3 regions of the Clostridium tanneri genome follow, and region 1 is predicted to be linked to each of the others. Evidence: riboswitches for the same ligand, from Rfam matches in the RefSeq annotation. Region 1 holds a riboswitch; each other region holds the start of a gene.

Region 1 (7,134 bases):
ATGTTTTTAATTTCGTTTCCGATAAGACATTCCATTAAAGGTTTTAAAATAGGAATACCGCCACCTACACTTGCTTCAAAGTTAAGTGTTACTCCATTTTTGTCAGCTAAGTCTAAAAGTTCTTTGCCATGTTCAGCAATAAGATCTTTATTAGCTGTTACCACATGCTTTTTTAGTTTTAATGCTCTTTTTATATATTCATAAGCGGGATCAATTCCACCCATAACTTCTACTACTATATCCACAGATTTTCTGAAAATATCCTCTATATTATTTGTAAGTAAGTTAGAATAAACTTTTTCTCTATGTTTTTCTATATCTCTAACAAGAATGCTAGATATTTTTAATTCCTCACCGGTAATTTTTTTGAATCTTTCCCTATTCTTCGTTATAAGCTCAGTTATACCTGTACCAACTGTGCCGTAACCTAGGACTGCTATTGATGCCATAAACTCTACCTCCTAATTAGTATTATTGATAAAACTTTTATTTTGCCGAAAAACAAAGAAGTCTTATAGGCTCCCAGCATTATAGTCCGCGTTATTCCAATTACTTTTGATACTATCTAAAAACTCCTTTAAAAATTCTTCGTATTTTCCTGGTTCCAGTAAGAAAGAATCATGTCCGCAGTTTGACTGGACTTCATGGTACTCTAAATTTACACCGCTTAAGCTTAGTATATCTCTGCTTTTTCTAAGTTCACCTATGTGGAAGAGAGTATCAGAGGAGATTGAAGCTAGTAGAAACTTGGATTTTATTCTACGAAGGGCTGCTTCATAGGAACCGTATTCTCTTTTTAAATCAAATAAATCCATTGCTCTTGTTATATAAAGATAGGTGTTAGCATCAAATCTATTTACAAGCTTACTTCCTTGGTAGTTTAGGTAACTGTCTATTTCAAATTCTGCATCAAACCCTTGATAGAAATCTATTATATTACTTCTAGTTTTTCTTCCAAATTTTTTATTCATTAAATCCTTAGTTTGATAGGTGAGCATAGCAATCATTCTTGCTATAGATAAGCCATTGAAAGGAACTGCTGCCTGGTAGTAGTCTCCTTTATTCCAGTTAGGATCAGTTATTATGGCTCTTCTCATAATGTGATTTATTCCTATAGACTCTGTACTTAGGTTAAGAGGTGAAGCTAAGTCTATAACTCCGTCTATAAAATCAGGATAAGATACTGCCCACTGAAGTGCTTGTAGTCCACCCATAGAACCGCCTACTACAGCTAAAAGATGGTTTATATTAAAGTAATCTAGTATTTTCTTTTGGGCATTAACCATATCTTTTATTGTAACAATAGGGAAGGTTATTCCATAAGCTTTGCCTGTTTCAGGATTTATAGATGAGGGGCCTGTGGAACCGCTGCAGCCTCCTAGAATATTAGAGCAGATTATAAAATACTTGTTAGTATCGAATATCTTATCAGCACCTACAAAATCTTCCCACCAACCTTCAGTATCTTCTGGAGCATGCCTAGCTGGATGAGAATCACCAGTTAGAGCATGAGTTATAAGTATACAGTTACTCTTATCCTCATTCAGCTTTCCATAAGTTTCAAAGCATAGAGTTATTGGACCAAAATTTTTTTCGCTCTCAAGGAGAAAGTCTTTCTTTTTAGAAAAGGTAAGATACTCCTTAAAACCTTCCTTTCTATAATTAAATTCATTCAATAGATACACCTCCAAATTTATAAAAAGACAATTGGTAGTAAATATATTAAAGATACTATGCTATTAGGAGGAAACATGGGATACTACCAATTGTCTAGTGGGCTATATTAATTCAAAGTTATAATGTTATAAAGCATTAATTTTATAAAGTTAAGGCCTTATACTTGCTCTAATGCGTCTGAAAGATCTGCAATCAGGTCAGTCACATCTTCAATTCCTATAGAAATTCTTATAAGTTCAGGGCTAACTCCTGCTTCAGTTAACTGCTCTTCACTAAGTTGAGAGTGAGTTGTAGAAGCTGGGTGAATTATTAAGGATTTAGCATCTCCAACATTAGCAAGGTGTGAGAATATTTTCACGTTCTCTATTATCTTTTTACCAGCTTCAACTCCGCCATTTACCCCAAAAGTGAATATAGAACCGGCTCCTAGAGGAAGATACTTTTTAGATAAATCATAATATTTGTTACCCTCTAATTCTGGATAGTTAACCCACTGAACTTTAGGATGATTACTTAAGAATTCCACGATTTTTCTAGTGTTCTCTACGTGCTTTTGTACTCTAAGGGATAGAGTTTCAACTCCTAATATAAGTAAGAAAGAGTTGAATGGTGATATACAAGCTCCTAAATCTCTTAAAAGAGATACTCTTAACTTAGTAATATAAGCAGCAGCACCAACGGCTTCTACAAATTTTAGTCCGTGATAACTTTCGTCAGGCTCTACTAGACCAGGAAATTTTCCATTATCCCAGTTGAATTTTCCTGAATCTATAACTATACCACCTATAGATGTGCCGTGTCCGCCAATGAACTTTGTAAGAGAATGAACTATAATATCTGCGCCAAATTCGATTGGTCTGCAAAGATAAGGTGATGCAAAGGTATTATCTACTACTAGAGGAACACCATGGCTATGTGCAATATCTGCAACAGCTTGAATATCTACAAGGTTTATTCCTGGATTACCTATAGTTTCTATATACACTGCCTTAGTTTTTTCAGTTATAGCAGCTTCAAAGTTTGCTGGATCATCTGGATTTACAAGATTGACCTTAATTCCAAAGTTTTTAAAGGTATGAGTAAATAGTGTGTAAGTTCCACCGTAGAGGGTAGCAGCAGCGACTATTTCATCACCAGCACCTGCGATATTTGTTATAGCGTAAGTAATTGCAGCCATTCCTGAAGCAGTGGCCACAGCACCAACGCCGCCTTCTAGTTGAGCAACTCTTTCTTCTAAGACAGCAGTAGTTGGATTTGTTAATCTTGTATAAATGTTTCCTGACTCTGCAAGACCAAATAAGTTAGCAGCATGTTCTGCGCTGTCAAAAACATAAGAAGATGTTTGATAAATTGGAACTGCTCTTGATTTACTGCTTGCATCTGGTGTGTGTCCTCCGTGTGCTTGAATAGTATCAAATCTTAATTTTCTTGTCATAATAAATTCCTCCTCAAATAATTCATAATTTTGTACTCACACGGAACTTCTATATTTAGAGTTTAACTAAGCAAATTATTTTTACCTCTGCTTAAAAATTTTACGTAAAACAAAAAACTTCTCGTGTTGATGAGACACAAGAAGTTTAAATCCTCATGCTTCTCATCTCTCAGGTTTACTACCTGCTGGAATTAGCACCGTTGAATATACTGTTAATATATTCAGGTTGCCGGGCGTCATAGGGCCAGTCCCTCAGCCTCTCTTGATAAGAAGTTCCGTATTCGATTGAAACTATCATACCAGATATTAGAATGCACTGTCAATATATAAAAAACAAAAGTTTGAATATTAAACTGATGTGAATTTCATAAAGTGTTGATATTCCTTAATTTTCCGTTAAAAAACTTTTTTCTGCAAAAGAAGGGAGGAATAATTATTATATGATAATTATACAACAACTTTATGTGAATTGTTTTTAATCTATGTAATTATAGATCCTTAGAAACCTTATATATCAAGGTTTTATTCTGAAATATGAGCAGTTTCAATGGTTAGAGAAGCTCTAAAGTTTTTGTTGACAAATATAATGAAAAGTATTAATATTAGCATAAAATGTATATAATAAAATTTTCTTATCAAGAGTGGTGGAGGGACTGGCCCTATGAAACCCGACAACCGGCATTCAAAAGTGAATGTATCGGTGTCAATTCCTGCAGAATATTAGTTATTCTGACAGATAAGAATAGTAGTCTCATAATGTTAATTTAAGATTTTTAGAGCTGCTTTTCTTATGGAAAGGCAGCTTTTTTATTTTATAACAGCTGCAAAATCATTACCTAAATACGATAAATAAGGGGGTTTTAAAGTGTTTATAAAAGATTTATTTCTACATAAAAAGTTAACAATATCCTTTGAGTTATTTCCACCAAAACAGAGTGTATCCTTAGATGGAATATACAACACTATTGCAGAGTTAAAAGAGTTGAATCCGGATTTTATAAGTGTAACCTATGGTGCTGGAGGAAGCAGCAAAGACAGGAGTATAGAGCTAGCATCAGCAGTGAAAAATAAATTTGGAATAGAGACAGTAGCTCACTTAACCTGTATAACTTCTACCAAGAGAGAAGTTAAAAATACGTTGGATAAACTACAGGAAAATAATATAGACAATATACTGGCCTTAAGAGGGGATATACCCAAGGATTTTGTATTACCAGAGAACTTAGAGTACAATAGTTCCAAAGACTTAATTTGTGAATTAGCTCAGAGAAAGGGGTTTTGTATATCTGCAGCAGCCTATCCAGAGGGATATATGGGATCTATGGATATAGATAGGGAAATAAAAAGTCTTAGGGATAAAGTAGATTGTGGTGCAGAGGTATTAATTACCCAACTTTTCTTTAATAATAATAGTTTTTATGATTTTAAGGAGAAGTTATATAAGTATAATATTAATACTCCTGTTATTGCTGGGGTTATGCCTGCTGTAGATAGAGATTTAATAAACCGCATTTCATGGATTTCTGGTGCTTCTATTCCTGATAGACTGAAAAAACTTTTAGACAAATATCAGTATTCACCAGAATCTTTGTTAGAAGCAGGTACAGTTTATGCGTCGGAACAGGTCTCTGATTTAGTTGCCAGTGGAGTAGAAGGGATACATCTTTATACTATGAACAAATCAGAAATTGTAAAGAAAATCCTAAAAAGTGTAGAGGAAATTCGTAAGTCTGTAAATTATAAGTCAGTAAGCTCCTTCTAGATAGAACCGTTGCAAGAGGATATTTAGGAGAAAGCAAATCTAAATTAATATATAGGTTTATTAGACACAATTATGGGAAAGGAAGTGGGCAAGATGTCATTAAAAGATAGATTTATGTTTTTTGATGGAGCTATGGGAACTATGCTTCAAAGAGAAGGGCTTAAGGTAGGAGAACTACCGGAAAGTCTTAATATAACTAATCCAGATATTATAAGAAAGATACACCGTCAATATATAGAAGCAGGTTCTGATGTAGTAATTACTAATACTTTTGGTGCCAATGAATTAAAATATAGTAATTCTCAGTTTTTAATAGAAGAGGTCATAACTGCTGGAGTTAAGGTAGCTAGAGAAGCAGCGGCAGATAAGCTTGTAGCTTTAGATATAGGACCTATAGGTCAGATTATGGAGCCTACAGGAAGTTTAAGCTTTGAAGGAGCCTATGAGTTATTTAAAAAACAAGTAATTATAGGAGAGAAAGCAGGAGCAGATCTAATCTTAATAGAAACTATGTCAGATTTATATGAGACTAAAGCGGCAATACTTGCAGCTAAGGAAAATAGTTCTCTGCCAGTATTTTGTACTATGACTTTTCAAGAGAATGGAAGAACTCTAATGGGTACAGATCCTAAAACAATGGTTTTTGTACTAGAAGGACTTGGTGTTGATGCTCTAGGAGTTAACTGCTCACTGGGACCTAAGGAGCTTATGTCTATAGTAGAAGAAATTCTAAAATATTCTTCTATCCCTGTTATGGTTCAGCCAAACGCTGGATTGCCAAGGTATGACGGTGAAAAAACTATTTACGACATAGCACCGGAGCAGTTTGCAGAATATATAAAGACAATGGCAGAAAAAGGGGTAAGAATCTTTGGAGGCTGTTGTGGTACAAATCCGGATTACATTAAAGCAGCAGTGAAAAGTTTACAGGGATTAAAGCCTGCTGACACAAAACCTAAAAATTATACCTCAGTTTGCTCTGCTACTGAAACGGTAATCTTAGATGGTAGTGTTAAAATTATAGGGGAGAGAATTAACCCTACAGGAAAAGCAAGATATAAAGAAGAATTAAAAGAGAAAAGTGTAAAATATATTCAAGCTGAAGCAGTTAAGCAGAAGGAAGAGGGCGCTGATATACTAGGATTAAATGTAGGGCTTCCTGAAATTGACGAGAAGGAAATGATGACTAAGGCTGTGAAGGCAATACAAAAGGTTGTTCAGCTTCCGGTTACCATAGATAGTCCAACTCCAGAAGTATTAGAGGCAGGAGCTAGGGTTTATAATGGAAAGCCTATAATAAACTCTGTTAACGGAAAGGAAAGTACCATGGAAAAGGTGTTTCCTATAGTAAAAAAGTATGGCGGCGCTGTTATTGCTCTTACCATAGATGAAAAGGGAATACCAGCTACTGCAGAGGAAAGAGTAAAGATAGCAGAGAAAATCCTAAAGAGAGCTAAAGACTACGGTATAGATAAAAAGGATATAATCATAGATTGCCTTGCACTGACAGCATCTGCTCAACAGAAGGATGTTCTAGAAACAGTAAGGGCTATAAAGCTGGTAAAGGAAAAACTAGGTGTTAAAACTGTACTTGGAGTAAGTAATATATCCTATGGTCTTCCAAATAGAAAGCTTTTAAATAGAACTTTCCTCTCCATGGCTCTTTATGCAGGCCTTGATTTGCCTATAACCAATACAGGTGATGAAGAGATAAAAGCCACTATTAATGCCTTTGAAGTGCTTTCAAATATAGACAAGGAAAGTAAAAATTATATAAGCAAATATGGAAAGGCTGGTACAAAGGTCAATCAGCTAAATAAGGAAGAGTCTAATTTTGAGGTAAAGAACAATAATTTAGATAAGGACCTAAAAGAAATAATAATAGCTGGAATTGAAGAAGATTCTGTGCAGTGTACTAAGGAGCTTTTAAAGGTTAAAGAGCCTATAGAAATAGTAAACTCATATATTATTCCTGCATTGGACTTTGTTGGAGAAGAATATGAAAGCGGGGAAATTTTCTTACCTCAGCTTATTCAATCTGCAGAAACTGTTAAAAGGTCCTTTGAGGTTATAAAGAAAAGCATTCTAACCAGTGGAACTAGTAACATTGAAAAAGGAAAGATAGTAGTTGCAACAGTTAAAGGTGATATTCATGACATAGGCAAAAATATAGTAAAGGTACTTTTAGAAAACTATGGTTTTGAAGTTATAGACTTAGGTAAGGATGTACCAATTGAAGAGGTAGTTAGAGTGGTAAAGG
Region 2 (7,134 bases), on a different contig from region 1:
TTGACCTGATTCATAACCGTTACATTAGGTAGCTTTTTCACTGCACTTGCTAAAATAGGCTTTATATTCTCTCCATTAATTTTTATGTTTCGATTTCCTCTGGCTAAGTACTCTCCATTTTCATCTTTTAAAATAACAAGTCCTAAATCCTCAAGTTTTTTAGTCACTCTATTTAAGCCCTGGCACATTGTAAGAAGCAGATCTTCTCTTACAATATTATCTGCATCCTTCTTTGCATAATCTACATAGTCTTCCGGTGTTCTACCCTTTACAATATAAGCATTAATTGCATTGACTCCAGCTGCTAGACAGCCACTTCTTTTAATATTGGCTTTTTCAAGAATTAGTACTGAAGCATTGGAATGTTCTGCTATAGTCAAGGCAGCGTAGCAGCCTGCAGTACCTCCACCGATAATTAAAATATCCGTTTGTAGCTGTTTTACTTTTACTTCTTTTTTCATAGGCCACTCCTTTTTACATAATCATTTATAGAACATTTTCATAGATAAACAAACTAAAGTTTCACCTATTCACAATATATCCTGGCAGGTAAGCACAACTTTAAATTTGTTTATGCCTAAGCTTTTCCCAGTCCAAATTTTCGTCTTATAGAGGATTCAATATTTTCAAATACAATTCTATCTATTAAAAGCCCAATTACGATAATTACTACCATAACGGCTACAATTTCATTTATATCGTTATATTTCTTTCCATGAGTTAATATCTCTCCTAGTCCGCTCATGGAAGAAGCTATCATTTCTCCAGCAATAAGTCCCCTCCAAGCAAAAGCCCATCCTTGTTTTATTCCTGATATAATAACCGGAATAGCTGCTGGGAAAATAACTTCCTTATACAAGGTATAGCCTTTAGCTCCCGTCATTTCTGCTACTCTAATATAATTAGGATTTAAATTTTTAATACCACTTTCTATAGACATAGATACAGCAAAAACTGAACCTATGATTATTACAAAAAGAATTGCTTTTTCATTTAATCCAAACCATAAAACAGCAAAGGGTACCCAGCATACATTAGGCATAGTCTGAAGAGCCCCTATTAACTTAGCAAAGTTATCTCTTGTAGCTTTAAGTTTTAACATGAATAACCCTATAAGCAATCCTATAAAAAGAGAAATTATATATCCTGATAAAAGTCTCCTCAAACTTATCATAACTGCTGTGCCTAAAGTGCCACTTTCTATTAGCTTTGAAATATTTTGAAAAACCTTTAGTGGAGAAGGAAAGTTAATAAACCTATAGGCCAATTCCCACACTACTACTATCATCATATAGAATAGAATCTTTTTCCAAATTCCACCCTTCATCATATTCTGATTTTGCAACCTTCTCCACCTCCTTTTTAAACTCTTTCATGATTTTAGATACCATATAAGTTACATCCATATTGGCTATTTGTCGTGGTCTTGACAGTTGTATTCTAAACTCTTTCTTTTCTGAATCGAGGCTTGCTGGCATGAGAATAATTCTATCAGCTAAAAGTACAGCTTCCTCAATACTATGAGTTATAAATACCACTGTTTTTTTTGTGTTCCACCAAATTCTTTGAACCTCTAGCTGAAGTAGTTCCCTAGTTTGACTATCAAGAGATGAAAAAGGTTCATCCATAAGCAGTATATTTGAATCTAAACAAAGTGCTCTAGCAATGGATACTCTTTGCTTCATCCCTCCAGAAAGTTCATGGACAAAAGAATCTTTAAATTTTGTAAGATGCATCATTTCTAAATACTTTAATGCTCTTTCTCTTCTTTCACTTTTAGGAATTCCTGCAACCTTCATTCCAAATTCCACGTTATCTATAACCTTTAGCCAAGGAAAAAGTGCATGTTCTTGAAATACAACTGCTCTATCTGGCCCTGGAGAGTTTACCTCTTTTCCATCAAGAAGTACTTTTCCTTCTGTAACTTTTTCAAAACCAGCTATTATATTTAGAAGTGTTGACTTTCCACATCCTGATGGTCCTAAAATACACACAAATTCTCCATCATTTACAGTTAAATCTATATTTCTTAGTATTTCAAACTCCTTATTAGCTCTTTTATATTTCTTACTTACAGCCTCAATTCTTAGACTCAAACTTTCCCCCTCCTAAACATTTATACAACTATTTGCAACACTTATTTTTTAACACCAAACTTTTCATCTGCACCAAAGTCATAATACAAATCAGGATTTTCATTAAAACTCTCCAAACTTGAGTGCTTGTCTATTAATTCTTTTATTTCCTGTGACTTATTCTCTAAAAACTCTTCAAAATCCTCAAAGCTTAAATCTGCTTTTAGTGCTGCTAATTCTAAAAGAAATGCTGGTATCTTCTTAGCTGGAATGTCTCCATAAACTTCACCTATCTTTGCAATGCCTGCTCCAAGCTTTCCTCCAAAGGACACTGCATAGGCTGGAACAAGTCCATCTTCAGTACGCTTTCCTCTCCCACTAAGTCCAATCATTCCCTGCTGATGTTGACCACAGGAATTAGGACATCCTGATATAAATAACTTTGGAAGTGCACTTTTTATTCTTTCATCTACCCCACTAAATATGTCTCTTATAGCCTCAAGGAGATTTTGTGAAAGACAAAGACCTAAGGAACAAGTAGCATGTCCTATACAGGAAACCGAGTTATCTATGTTGTGTCCTGATGAGATATTTAAAGTCAAGTTTATTAGCTCCATTGCATCCTTCTCTTTTAAGTCTCTTATAACAAAGCCTTGTGTTGTTGTTAGTCTTATAGATACTCTGTATACTAAAGTATCTAAGAATTGAAGGATTCTGTCTAAATCTTCTGCTGCTATATTGCCACCCTGTGGATGAATATATACTGAATAGTACCCAAGCTGCTTCTGTGCAAATAATATGTTTTTATATTGCTGATTACTTTCCATAGTTCTTCTTACTTCTTCAACTGTCTGTATAGGCTCTTGGTCAATTCTTATGTCCTTTTCATCTATTTTAAAATCTAAATCTATCTCCTCTTTAACCTTTTGAAGCTGTGAGTTAAATAACTGAAGGAAGTTTTCTTCCCCTAATCTATGCACAATGTATCTTATCCTAGCTTGATGCCTATTTGTCCTATCTCCTTCTTTCTCAAAGACTTCTTTCATAGCCTGTGCATAGTATAAAACATCCTTATCTTCTATGAAGTCTGCAAGTTTTAATGACATTCTAGGTCTTCCCCCAAAGCCACCTCCTCCATATACTTCAAAACCCTTTACACCATTATTTATCTTTGCTATAAAGCCTAAATCAGCCATTGTAGCATTTCCAGTGTCTTCTGGAGTATTTGAGAAAGCTATCTTGTACTTTCTTGGAAGCTGCAGGGCAGTTGGATCTTTCATAAGGTGGTTTATAACTCCCTTTACATAAGGCGTTACATCAAAGACCTCATCTATAGATACCCCAGACAGTGGAGAACATCCTACATTTCTCACTGTATCCCCACAGGCCCCCTTTGTAGTTATACCAACCTTTATCACTTCCTTCATAATGCTATATATGCTGTCTATCGGCAGTGCTTGAAATTGTATGTCTTGTCTAGTTGTAAAATGCATTCTTCTATATCCATATCTTTTAGATGCCTCACTTATGGACTTCAGCTGATTTAGTTCTATAACTCCTCCAGTAGCTCTCAACCTTACCATATAGGTACCTTTAACTCTTTGCTTGTAAACCCCCATTGCAACAATTCGTTTTCTGTATTCAGAGACATCTAACTCATCTCTATCGCATAGTTCAGCACTTTCTTTAAATTCATCTATACTTTTTAAAATTTTATCTGTTATTTGTATCATGCTCTTTCTCCTTCTTTAATTTGTTAATTTATAGTTTTGCATTACTAAAGTTTTACTTTAATAAAGTCTAATAACTACAGTTATATACGTAAAACAGGTTATAACACCATATCCTCCCCCCTATACAAACATTTAGTTTAAATATATAAGTTGATACTTACATAAACATAAAAACTAAAGGCTGCTTTTCTTTAAAACAAGAAAAACAGCCTTTGATTTTAAGACAGAATATATCTAACCTTAAAATAACCATTTTTCTTATCTGCCAGGATACTATATCCTGCAGGAATTGACACCGATACATTCAAATTTAAATGCCGGTTGTCGGGTTTCATAGGGCCAGTCCCTCCACCACTCTTGATAAGAGTATTAGGTATAACATTAAAACTATTAATTTTAAATTATTGTATACCTAATAATTGGCTTTGTCAATAAATTTGTAAATTAACTATTGCAATTTTCCACCTTCAATTACAATGTCCTCTTTACTAGCTTCTCCATATGTGTTTTTTAATGTTTCATCATAAGCTTTGTGTACAAAATTCTCTTTACCTAGAGTTTCAAGTTCCTTATTAATCCACTCAAGAAGTTCTTTGTTTCCCTTAGCAACAGCAGGTGCTATTGTATCTTCTCCTCCGAATTTTGGTACTCCAACACTAAATCCAGGGTTCTTTTGTGCCCATGCAAGTACTTCCGTATTATCATTAGCTATAGCATCGCCACGTTTGTCCTTTAAAGCTTCAAATATTTCTGAGTATTGATCATATTTAACTAATTCTACCTCTGGCATATTTTTTGTAAGATAAGTTTCAGCAGTTGTTCCTTTTGCAACAATTATCTTTTTCCCCTTTAATTGATCAACAGATGTAATTTTAGCGCTATCTGGTGATACTACTCCAAGAGAAACCTTCATATAAGGATTTGCAAAATCAACCTTTTGCTTTCTCTCATCTGTAACAGTAAAGTTTGCCATAATTATATCTACTTTTTTAGATTGTAGGTATGCAACCCTGCTTGCTGCATCAACTAGTACAAATTCAACCTTTGACTCGTCTCCTAAAAGATCCTTTGCAAATCTTCTAGCAATATGAACGTCAAATCCCTGACTTTTACCATTTGAATCTACATAACCAAAAGGCGGCTTGTCGCTAAATACACCAATTTTAATAGTACCTCTTTTCTTTATTTCCTCAATAGAACTACCTGTTGTTTCCTTTTTGTTTTCCGTTGAAGCTGTCTTTGAAGCACTACAGCCTACTAAACCTCCTACTATAAATGTAGCCGCTAATAATGTTGTTAAGATTTTTTTTACATTTTTCATTATAATCTTCCTTTCCTTTGTAAAATTTAATATTGAAATACATTTAAAAATTGTTTAGCACGCTCTGTTTTTGGATTAGTAAAAAACTCTTGCGGTTCAGATATTTCACATATCTTGCCTCCATCAATAAAGACTATTTTGTCAGCAACAGCCTGTGCAAAACTCATCTCATGAGTTACAATTATCATTGTCATTCCTTGTTTTGCAAGGTCTAGCATAACCTCTAAAACTTCTCTTACCATCTCTGGATCAAGAGATGCTGTTACTTCATCAAAGAGCATTATTTCAGGATTCATACATAGGGCTCTTACTATTGCTATTCTTTGCTTTTGCCCACCAGAAAGTTCCCTTGGATAAGAATTCTTACGGTCAAGTAAACCAACTCTTTCTAACAGTTTTTCTGCTTGTGTCATTATCTCATCCATAGGCCTTTTCTGAACTTTCATTGGCCCTAAAAGTATGTTTTGAATAACAGTCATATGAGGAAAAAGGTCATAGCTTTGAAATACCATTCCAATTTTTTGACGAACTTCTTGCCAATTAACATTTTTATCCGTAAGACTTTTCCCGGAAAATTCAATACTGCCTCCTTGAATACTTTCAAGGCCGTTAAGACATCTAAGCAGAGTGCTTTTGCCACAACCTGATGGTCCTAAAACAACTACAACTTCGCCTTTATGTATATTAAGATCAATACCTCTTAATATCTCCTTTTGTGCATATTCTTTATGTAAATTCTTTATTTCAAGTAATACCTCATTATTTTTCATATAAATTACACTGCCTCCTTAACTGTTCCATTTAGCTTCTAATGTCTTTGATAGCCTTGATAAAGGATAACAAATTATAAAGTATAGTATGAATATAACTCCGTAAACCCAGAAAGATGCTGCAGGTACTTCTAAGCGAGAAAGCTCTATAATCTGCTGGCCTATCTTTACAACATCTATAACTCCTATCAAAACTACTAATGATGTAGTCTTAACCATTCTTGTAGCTAGATTTATGGCACCTGGAAGCATTCTTCTTATAGCCTGTGGTATAAGAATATACCTGTAAAGTCCCCAAAAGTTAAGTCCAATAGCCTTTCCTGACTCGATCTGGTGTTTCGGTAAAGATTCTAGGGCACCTCTTACAATGTCCCCCATCTCTGCTGCCCCCCAAAGACTAAATACTATGATAGAGGCGGCTTCACCACTTAACTGTATGTTCAATGCAGTAGTAGCTCCAAAGTACACAATAAACAGCCAAACAAGAACTGGTATTATTCTAAATAATTCAAGATATATACGACTTATAACACCTACAACTTTTGATTTTGATGTTCTAATAATGCCGAATACTATACCAAGTAAAGATCCTATAAAAATTGATATAAAGGCAATTCCAATAGTGACCAATAAACCATCAAATAATAAACGTTGAATATTCATTCCATCAAAAATCACCTTAATGCCCAAATTCTGCATAACGCACCTTCCTTTCTATCCAAGTAAGAAGGAGTGATAAAGGTAAAATTATAATCAAATAGGAAACTACTAGCATTAGTAAAGATTCAAAGGTTTGATAATACATTCCTATTAAGTCTTTTGTTACATTCATTAAATCTAAAATTGATATTGCACCTAAAATGGAAGTTTCTTTTAGTAAAAAAATGCAATTAGCACTTAAAGATGGTATGCTTACTGAAAATGCCTGAGGCAGTATTACATATCTAGCCAGTTGAAACTTAGAAAGTCCAAGACTTAGACCAGACTCGATTTGAATTTTGCCAACAGCTTCAATACCACTTCTAAAGGCTTCGGACATATAACTTCCTCCTAAAAAGGATAGGCCGATTATAGCACAAGTATTTTCACTTATTTTTATACCTAACTTAGTAAATCCATAGTATAAAAAGAATAACTGTATCAAAAGTGGAGTATTACGAGAAAGTTCAATATAAGCTTGTACTAGTGTCTGTAAGCCTTTTATTTTGTAATACTGTACTACGCTGCATATAAGA
Region 3 (7,134 bases), on a different contig from region 1:
TGTTTTTTATAATTCTCTGATTTCTTTTTTCATCAAGTGTAATGTTCCTGTCATAAAAGTCATTCCAGAAATAATAATAGCGGCAATAGCAAAAACTATCCAGGGATATATAGAGGAATTTATACCATAAATACTAATAATTTTTCCACCAATGAAATTTCCAAGAGCTGTTCCAAAGCCAGAAATCAGGCTGGCAACACTAAAATAGGCGCCGATTAAATCAGCATGAGCAAATTCACTGGTTAGACTATCTGTAGTGGGAAGCATCATCATCTCACCAATGAGGAAAATTATAGCACTAAAAGTAAGAAAGAGAAAGTTACTAGATAACCCAATTAAAAATATACCGGCTCCAAAGAATAATACTGACCAAGATAATGATGTAAAAGGACCAAATCTTTGAAGAATATATTTTGAAATAAATCCTTGAAAAATTATAACAATAATACTGGTGATAGTCCAAATGCTTCCTACGATCTTTCCATTATTTAAAACCGCTTCTGCTCTTAATGGTAGCAAAAGGGTTAGCTGTGCATATACAGCGGATATAAGAAGAGATATTATTGTAAAAATTATAAAAGATCTATTTTTAAAAATGAGGGAATAGCTGTTTAATGGCAACTTAGGACATTCCCTCCCTCCACAGTCCTTAGGAAGAAATATCCAGGTTACCAATGCTAAAAGTAAAAATATAGCTGCACTAGTAAAAAAAATAAACATCGATTGTTTATTTGAAAGAAATAAAATGAGAAGTCCAGCAATGCATACTCCTATATTTGCTGCTATTCCTCTAAGTGAAAAAGCAGTAGTACGACCTTTAGAGGAATCAGAAGCAATAGAAGCTATAGCTGCTCTTACTGTTGGCGCATAGGTGCCTCCTCCAATTCCATTAACAATAGAAAAAATAAGTAGGAGAAAAAATGTGTTACTTATGCCGTAACCAAAAAGTGCAGAGGACTGAAATAACGCTCCTATAACCATTGTTGTCCTATTACCAACTCTATCAGATAAAAAACCACCAAGTACACTACCTAACTGTGATGCTAATGAACCCACTCCAATTACTAATCCAATTTGTGCTGCAGTAAGCCTTTTTTCTGAGCTAAGTAAAACAGGAAATATTGGAGTGATTATATAAATTCCTATATGTAATATAAGTATAGATAACAGCAAAATTAAAATATCACGATTTAGAGACATTTTTGGGATTCCGTACTTCATTATTTCACCTCATCTATTAAAAGTTAATAATATTATGTGTTTAATCCCATTAATTTATTTTTATCTTTCATAATTCATAAAAGGAGGCATTCAGCAGGAAGAAAAAATATACCCTATATAAAAGACGGGTTTTGTCTTCTATACAGGGTGTATTTTTTCTACTTGCTTTTCTTATTTTTTGAGAAGTAAATAGCGGCGATAATTATAGCTAAAATAAATAAAGGAGCTCCAAAGACCAATTTAAGTGCAAAGGAAAGAACAGCAACGGCTATAACAATAGGCAGTATAGCTGCCAGCAGCGGAAGGGCTAGTACACTCACAAAGAAGCCAACTATAAAAAATATGGCAAGGGATATTAGGATTATTAAAGTGAACATTAATTTTACCTCCAAATTTCTATAATAATTTTATGTGATAAGAAGCTATTAAATTCATACTCTATATTTAAAAGTTAGATATAAATTTAAACTAAATATCTTTGGTATGAGTTAAATTATACTATATAATAGGTATATGTTAAACCTTTAATATTGTGCAAAAAAATATTATTTCCTTCAATTTAAAGAAATAATATAAAATAGCTTGCTTTTTCATTAAAAATCTACCATTGAAGCGGTAATACTATAAAGTATATCCTTAACTTGAGCTAAAAACTTTAGATAAACAATAAAAAAGTGAACAATAAGGTCATAAATTCATTACTTTAGGTTATCTCTAAGTAAATCTCTTATTTCTGCAAGGAGTCTTTCTTCCTCAGAACTTTGAAGTTTTTCCTCCTTCTTTTCCTCTTTTTTCTTGAATCTGTATATAGCTTTTACAAAAATAAAAATAGAAAAAGAAATTATTAAAAAGTCTACAACAGATTGAATAAACTGACCATATTTAATTGCTGCTTCAGATGCTCCACCTTTGGCAGGGCGAATTACAAACTTTAAGTTGGTAAAGTTTATTCCACCTAATAAAAGTCCTATAACAGGCATAAGAATATCATTTACTAGGGAGGTGACAATTTTGCCAAAGGCACCACCTATAACAACTCCAACTGCTAGGTCAATTACATTTCCTTTTACTGCAAATTTCTTAAATTCTTCAAACATAAGTTCCAACTCCATTAATATTATTTTAAATTTACTTAAATAGAGTTTGAAGATTTGAAAATAATATACTTGAATTTAAGAGTATTTAGTGTTAAAAGGTGAAAATAGTCAAAACTATGGTATTATGAATAGGAAGGTTGCGTAAGATAGAAGTATAGGTTTAGATTTGATTATAACTTTAAAAATTAGATATAATTTTGAAAGGAGATAAATATAGATGGAAATACAAAAATACATAGACCATACAATATTAAAACCAGAGGCTACTGAGGAGGAAGTAACAAAGCTGTGCAAAGAGGCAAAAGAGTATAAATTTGCATCTGTTTGTGTAAACCCATACTATACAGCTTTAGTTAAGGAAAATCTAAAAGGAACAGGTGTAAAAACTTGTGTTGTTATTGGCTTTCCTTTAGGAGCTAATACTAAAGAAGTTAAGGCTTTTGAAACTGAAAATGCTATTGGCAATGGTGCTGAAGAAGTTGACATGGTAATAAATATAGGTGCCTTAAAGGATAAGAAATACTCTGTTGTTGAAGAGGATATTAAAGCAGTTGTAGATAAAGCAAAGGGAAAGGCCTTAGTTAAGGTTATAATTGAGACCTGCCTTTTAAGTAGAGAAGAGATTATAAAGGCTTGTGAGTTATCGGTAAAGGCTGGGGCTGACTTTGTAAAAACTTCAACAGGCTTTAGCAGCGATGGTGCAAAAGTAGAGAATGTAGCTCTAATGAGAAAAACTGTAGGAAGTGGAGTAGGGGTTAAGGCCTCTGGTGGAATAAGGGATTTCAAGACAGCGATGGCTATGGTAGAAGCTGGTGCTAATAGAATAGGTGCCAGTGCCGGAATAAAAATAGTAGAAGAATCTACAAAGTAATAAGATTGTTTGAACTAAAGAATATAGTTAAAATAAGACTATATTCTTTTTTATTCGGGAGATTTCCTTTTAGGATAATATGAATATAGTCTGTCTTTATAATTCTTATTTATTGTGAGAAATATGAAATATTCTAGTAGATTTAATTCACATAATGATTGACTTTATTTAATTAAATTGATATAATACAAAAGTAAAATTAAATATTTGCTTCTTATCAAGAGCGGTGGAGGGACTGGCCCTATGATACCCGGCAACCCAAAAGCATATTGTGCTTTTAATGGTGCTAAATCCAGCAGGTTTTACCTGGAAGATGAGGAGAGAGGTATAGACTTCTTGATTTATCTCCAAGAAGTTTTTTTTATTGTCCAAAATTAAGTGAAAGCTTATAATAACTTGCCGATGATTGATAGTTGTGAATGTTTGGAATTAATACAAAAGAGGAGGAACTCATAATGATTGAAGGTAAAAAAGGAAATCCGTGGGCGTTATTGCCTTTCTTTGTTTTCGTAGCAGTGTACATAATTTCAGGAATTGTAACTAATGATTTTTATGCCCTTCCAGTTACTGTGCCATTTTTGTTAGCGGCACTGGTAGCCCTAGCTATGAATAAAAGGGAAAGTTTTAATGCTAAACTTGAGAGATTTTGCCTAGGGGCAGCAGATACTAATATTATATTAATGTGTATAATATTTATATTAGCTGGTGCCTTTGCTCAGGTAGCAAAGGATATGGGAGCAGTTGATTCAACAGTTAACCTTGGACTTAGTCTATTGCCAGGTAACATATTGATTGCAGGAGTATTTGTCATCGCATGTTTTATTTCTACTTCTATAGGAACTTCAATGGGAACAATTGCCGCAATAGCTCCAATGGCAGTAGGAATAGCTGCCAAGACCGGTGTTCCAGTAGAGCTTGCTTTAGCAGCAGTGGTAGGGGGATCTATGTTTGGGGATAACCTTTCAATGATTTCAGATACAACTATAGCTGCTACTAAGACTCAAGGCTGTGAACTTAAGGATAAGTTTCGAGTTAACTTTAAGATAGTTCTTCCAGCAGCTATTTTAACTACAATAATACTTGCTGTTATAACAAGTGGAAATGAAATTTCCTTAACTGGGGCCTATAGTTACTCATTAGTTAAAGTGCTGCCATATATTTTCGTTTTAGCAGGTGCTCTATTAGGCGGAAATGTAATCCTAATATTGATATTTGGTACAGTATTTTCTGGTGTTGTTGGAATTGCAACAGGTGCTTTTAATATAGTAGGTTTCGCTCAGTCAGTGGGCAAAGGCATTACAGGTATGTCTGACCTTGTTATTATGTCCCTTTTAATAAGCGGAATAGTAGAATTAGTTAAATACAATGGTGGTATTGACTTTATCATTGATTTTATTATAAAAAGAATTAAGAGTAAAAAAGGTGCTGAAATTGGCATATCTGTTCTTATAAGCATAGTAGATGCATGCACAGCAAATAATACTATAGCAATTGTTATGGTGGGACCTTTAGCAAAGGATATTGCCGATAGGTTTGGCGTGGACCCTAGAAAAACTGCTAGTTTATTAGATACTTTTTCATGCTTTGTACAAGGAATTATACCTTATGGAGCTCAAATACTAGTTGCTGCAGGTGTAGCAAAAATATCACCAATTTTGGTAATGAAATATTTATATTATCCATATCTTATGGGAATATGTGCCATTATTGCTATTTTAACTGGGTTACCAAAGTTAACACCGATAAAAGAAAAAATAAATTTGGATAATGAGCAAGTTGCTTAGCTGAAAAGGGGAGGTTCCCCTTTTTACTTTTTGGATAAATATCATAGAATTTGATAAAATAAATAATATGTACTATAATAGCTATTGCAGTTAATTATTTCTAAAATTATCTATAATAAAACCATAGATTTTTATCCAATGACTACCCGCTCTAATACTCCCTCTTATCTAAGATTACGTTCCGAGCGGCTACGTCCCTGGATTCGTTCAGCTAAGAATCAGATGGAGTTGAAACTCCATCTGATTCAAGTTTCCACTTCATAAATCAAAGGAGGAATTTATATGAAAGATCCTAGAATAATAACTTTAGCAAAAAATTTAATTAACTATTCTTGCAATATTCAAAGGGGTGAAAAGGTTTTAATTGAAACTATAGGTACTCCAAATCCTTTAACCCTTGAGCTTATAAAACAAACCTATCTTGCCGGTGGAATTCCTTTTGTAACAAACAAACTTCCGGAGGTGGATAGAGAATTATACATGAACTGCACTGAAGAGCAGTTAGAGATGATGGCTGAATATGAAGCAGCGAGAATGGCTGACATGGATGCCTATATAGGATTAAGAGTGCCAAGTAATTTAACAGAAACTTCTGATGTACCAGGTGAAAATATGTCTCTAATGATGAAAAAGTTTTGGCAGCCAGTACATGGGGACATAAGAGTTCCAAAGACAAAATGGGTAGTGTTAAGATATCCAACAGCAGCAATGGCCCAGGCAGCAGGTACTAGTACAGAGGACTTCGAAGATTTTTATTTTAATGTTTGTAATTTAGACTATGGAAAAATGTCAGAAGCTATGAATCCACTAGTAGAACTAATGAACAGAACAGATAGAGTTCACATAAAAGGAGAGGGAACAGACTTACGCTTTTCTATTAAGGGACTTAATGCTATAAAATGTGACGGAAAGTTAAATATCCCAGATGGAGAGGTTTATAGTGCTCCAGTTAAGGATTCTGTGAATGGATACATTACATATAACACACCAGCAGTTTATAATGGATTTACCTATGAAAACATAAGGTTGGAATTTAAGGATGGAAAGATAATTAAGGCCACTGCAAATGATACTGAAAGGATAAACAAGGTATTTGACACAGATGAAGGGGCTAGATATGTGGGCGAATTTGCAATAGGAGTTAACCCTTATATATTAAAGCCTATGAAAGATACTTTATTTGATGAGAAAATTGCAGGCTCAATTCACTTTACGCCAGGAGCGTCCTATGATGATTGCTTTAATGGAAACAAATCTTCAGTGCATTGGGATTTAGTGTATATTCAAAGACCAGAGTATGGTGGTGGAGAAATTTATTTTGATAATGTTTTAATAAGAAAAGATGGAATTTTTGTAGTGGAGGAATTAAAAGGATTAAATCCTGAAAACTTGAAATAAGTAAATGGTGGGGAATACTCCACCATTTTTTAATATTGTGAAAAGTTTTACAAAAACAGATTTATATAGTAAAATTAACTTTATAAAAAGCAAACGAAGGAGAGATAAAAATGATTTTAGAAAATGAACAAAAGGTATACGATGTCCTAAAAGAACTAGGTATTTCTTATACAAGGTATGAACACAAGCCTGTTTATACTATAGAGGAACTTGATGAAGTAGACATAGATTTTCAGGGAACCCACTGCAAAAATCTTTTTGTTCGTAACAAAAAAGGAGATATTCACTATTTAATTGTAGTAGAAGAATCAAAAAAAGTAGATTTAAAAAAACTTGCTGAGAAAATAGGAAGTACTACTTTAAGCTTTGCTTCTGAAGAAAGACTACTTAAAAACTTAGGGCTTAAGCCTGGCTCTGTTAGTCCCTTTGGAGTGATTAACAATGAAGATAAGAAGGTAAAAGTTATCATAGACAAAGATTTATCAAAGTTAGAATATATAGGTGCTCATCCTAATGTAAATACAGCCACAGTTGTATTATCTTTTTCTGATTTAGAAAAGTTTCTTAAGTGGTGTAAAAACGATGTCAAATACATAGAGCTTTAGAAATAAATTAGAAGCTGAGGGGTTACCTCAGCTTCTATAATAACCATTAGTCTTATTCTTCTTCCTCATCTGTTGCCGCAGCTTCTAAAATTGCTTCTGCTTTATCAAAGGCATTAATATACATTTGCTTAATTTCGCTGATTAATGGGTATCTTGGG

What was found. Region 1 has a riboswitch for S-adenosylmethionine ahead of P8V03_RS13125 (O-acetylhomoserine aminocarboxypropyltransferase/cysteine synthase family protein). Riboswitches for the same ligand answer to the same signal wherever they lie in the genome.
Region 2: another riboswitch for S-adenosylmethionine. It lies ahead of P8V03_RS12045 (nitrite/sulfite reductase); the one in region 1 lies ahead of P8V03_RS13125 (O-acetylhomoserine aminocarboxypropyltransferase/cysteine synthase family protein).
Region 3: another riboswitch for S-adenosylmethionine. It lies ahead of P8V03_RS12630 (Na+/H+ antiporter NhaC family protein); the one in region 1 lies ahead of P8V03_RS13125 (O-acetylhomoserine aminocarboxypropyltransferase/cysteine synthase family protein).

The regions. Positions count from the first base shown of each region.
Region 1 covers NZ_JARUJP010000015.1:88,257-95,390, reverse strand. Annotated here, with positions in the region: gene P8V03_RS13135 (homoserine dehydrogenase) at 1-449, opposite strand, end outside; gene metX (homoserine O-acetyltransferase MetX) at 513-1,676, opposite strand; gene P8V03_RS13125 (O-acetylhomoserine aminocarboxypropyltransferase/cysteine synthase family protein) at 1,835-3,112, opposite strand; SAM riboswitch class I at 3,272-3,384, opposite strand; SAM riboswitch class I at 3,742-3,855, shown strand; gene metF (methylenetetrahydrofolate reductase [NAD(P)H]) at 3,978-4,874, shown strand; gene P8V03_RS13115 (homocysteine S-methyltransferase family protein) at 4,968-7,134, shown strand, end outside.
Region 2 covers NZ_JARUJP010000013.1:70,339-77,472, forward strand. Annotated here, with positions in the region: gene P8V03_RS12030 (adenylyl-sulfate reductase subunit alpha) at 1-461, opposite strand, end outside; gene P8V03_RS12035 (ABC transporter permease) at 578-1,345, opposite strand; gene P8V03_RS12040 (ABC transporter ATP-binding protein) at 1,257-2,096, opposite strand; gene P8V03_RS12045 (nitrite/sulfite reductase) at 2,138-3,808, opposite strand; SAM riboswitch class I at 4,064-4,175, opposite strand; gene P8V03_RS12050 (cysteine ABC transporter substrate-binding protein) at 4,257-5,129, opposite strand; gene P8V03_RS12055 (amino acid ABC transporter ATP-binding protein) at 5,156-5,899, opposite strand; gene P8V03_RS12060 (amino acid ABC transporter permease) at 5,918-6,598, opposite strand; gene P8V03_RS12065 (amino acid ABC transporter permease) at 6,579-7,134, opposite strand, start outside.
Region 3 covers NZ_JARUJP010000014.1:86,334-93,467, reverse strand. Annotated here, with positions in the region: gene P8V03_RS12650 (MFS transporter) at 7-1,221, opposite strand; gene P8V03_RS12645 (hypothetical protein) at 1,380-1,598, opposite strand; gene mscL (large-conductance mechanosensitive channel protein MscL) at 1,920-2,327, opposite strand; gene deoC (deoxyribose-phosphate aldolase) at 2,536-3,189, shown strand; SAM riboswitch class I at 3,401-3,509, shown strand; gene P8V03_RS12630 (Na+/H+ antiporter NhaC family protein) at 3,645-4,973, shown strand; gene P8V03_RS12625 (aminopeptidase) at 5,256-6,371, shown strand; gene P8V03_RS12620 (prolyl-tRNA synthetase associated domain-containing protein) at 6,485-6,976, shown strand; gene adhE (bifunctional acetaldehyde-CoA/alcohol dehydrogenase) at 7,029-7,134, opposite strand, start outside.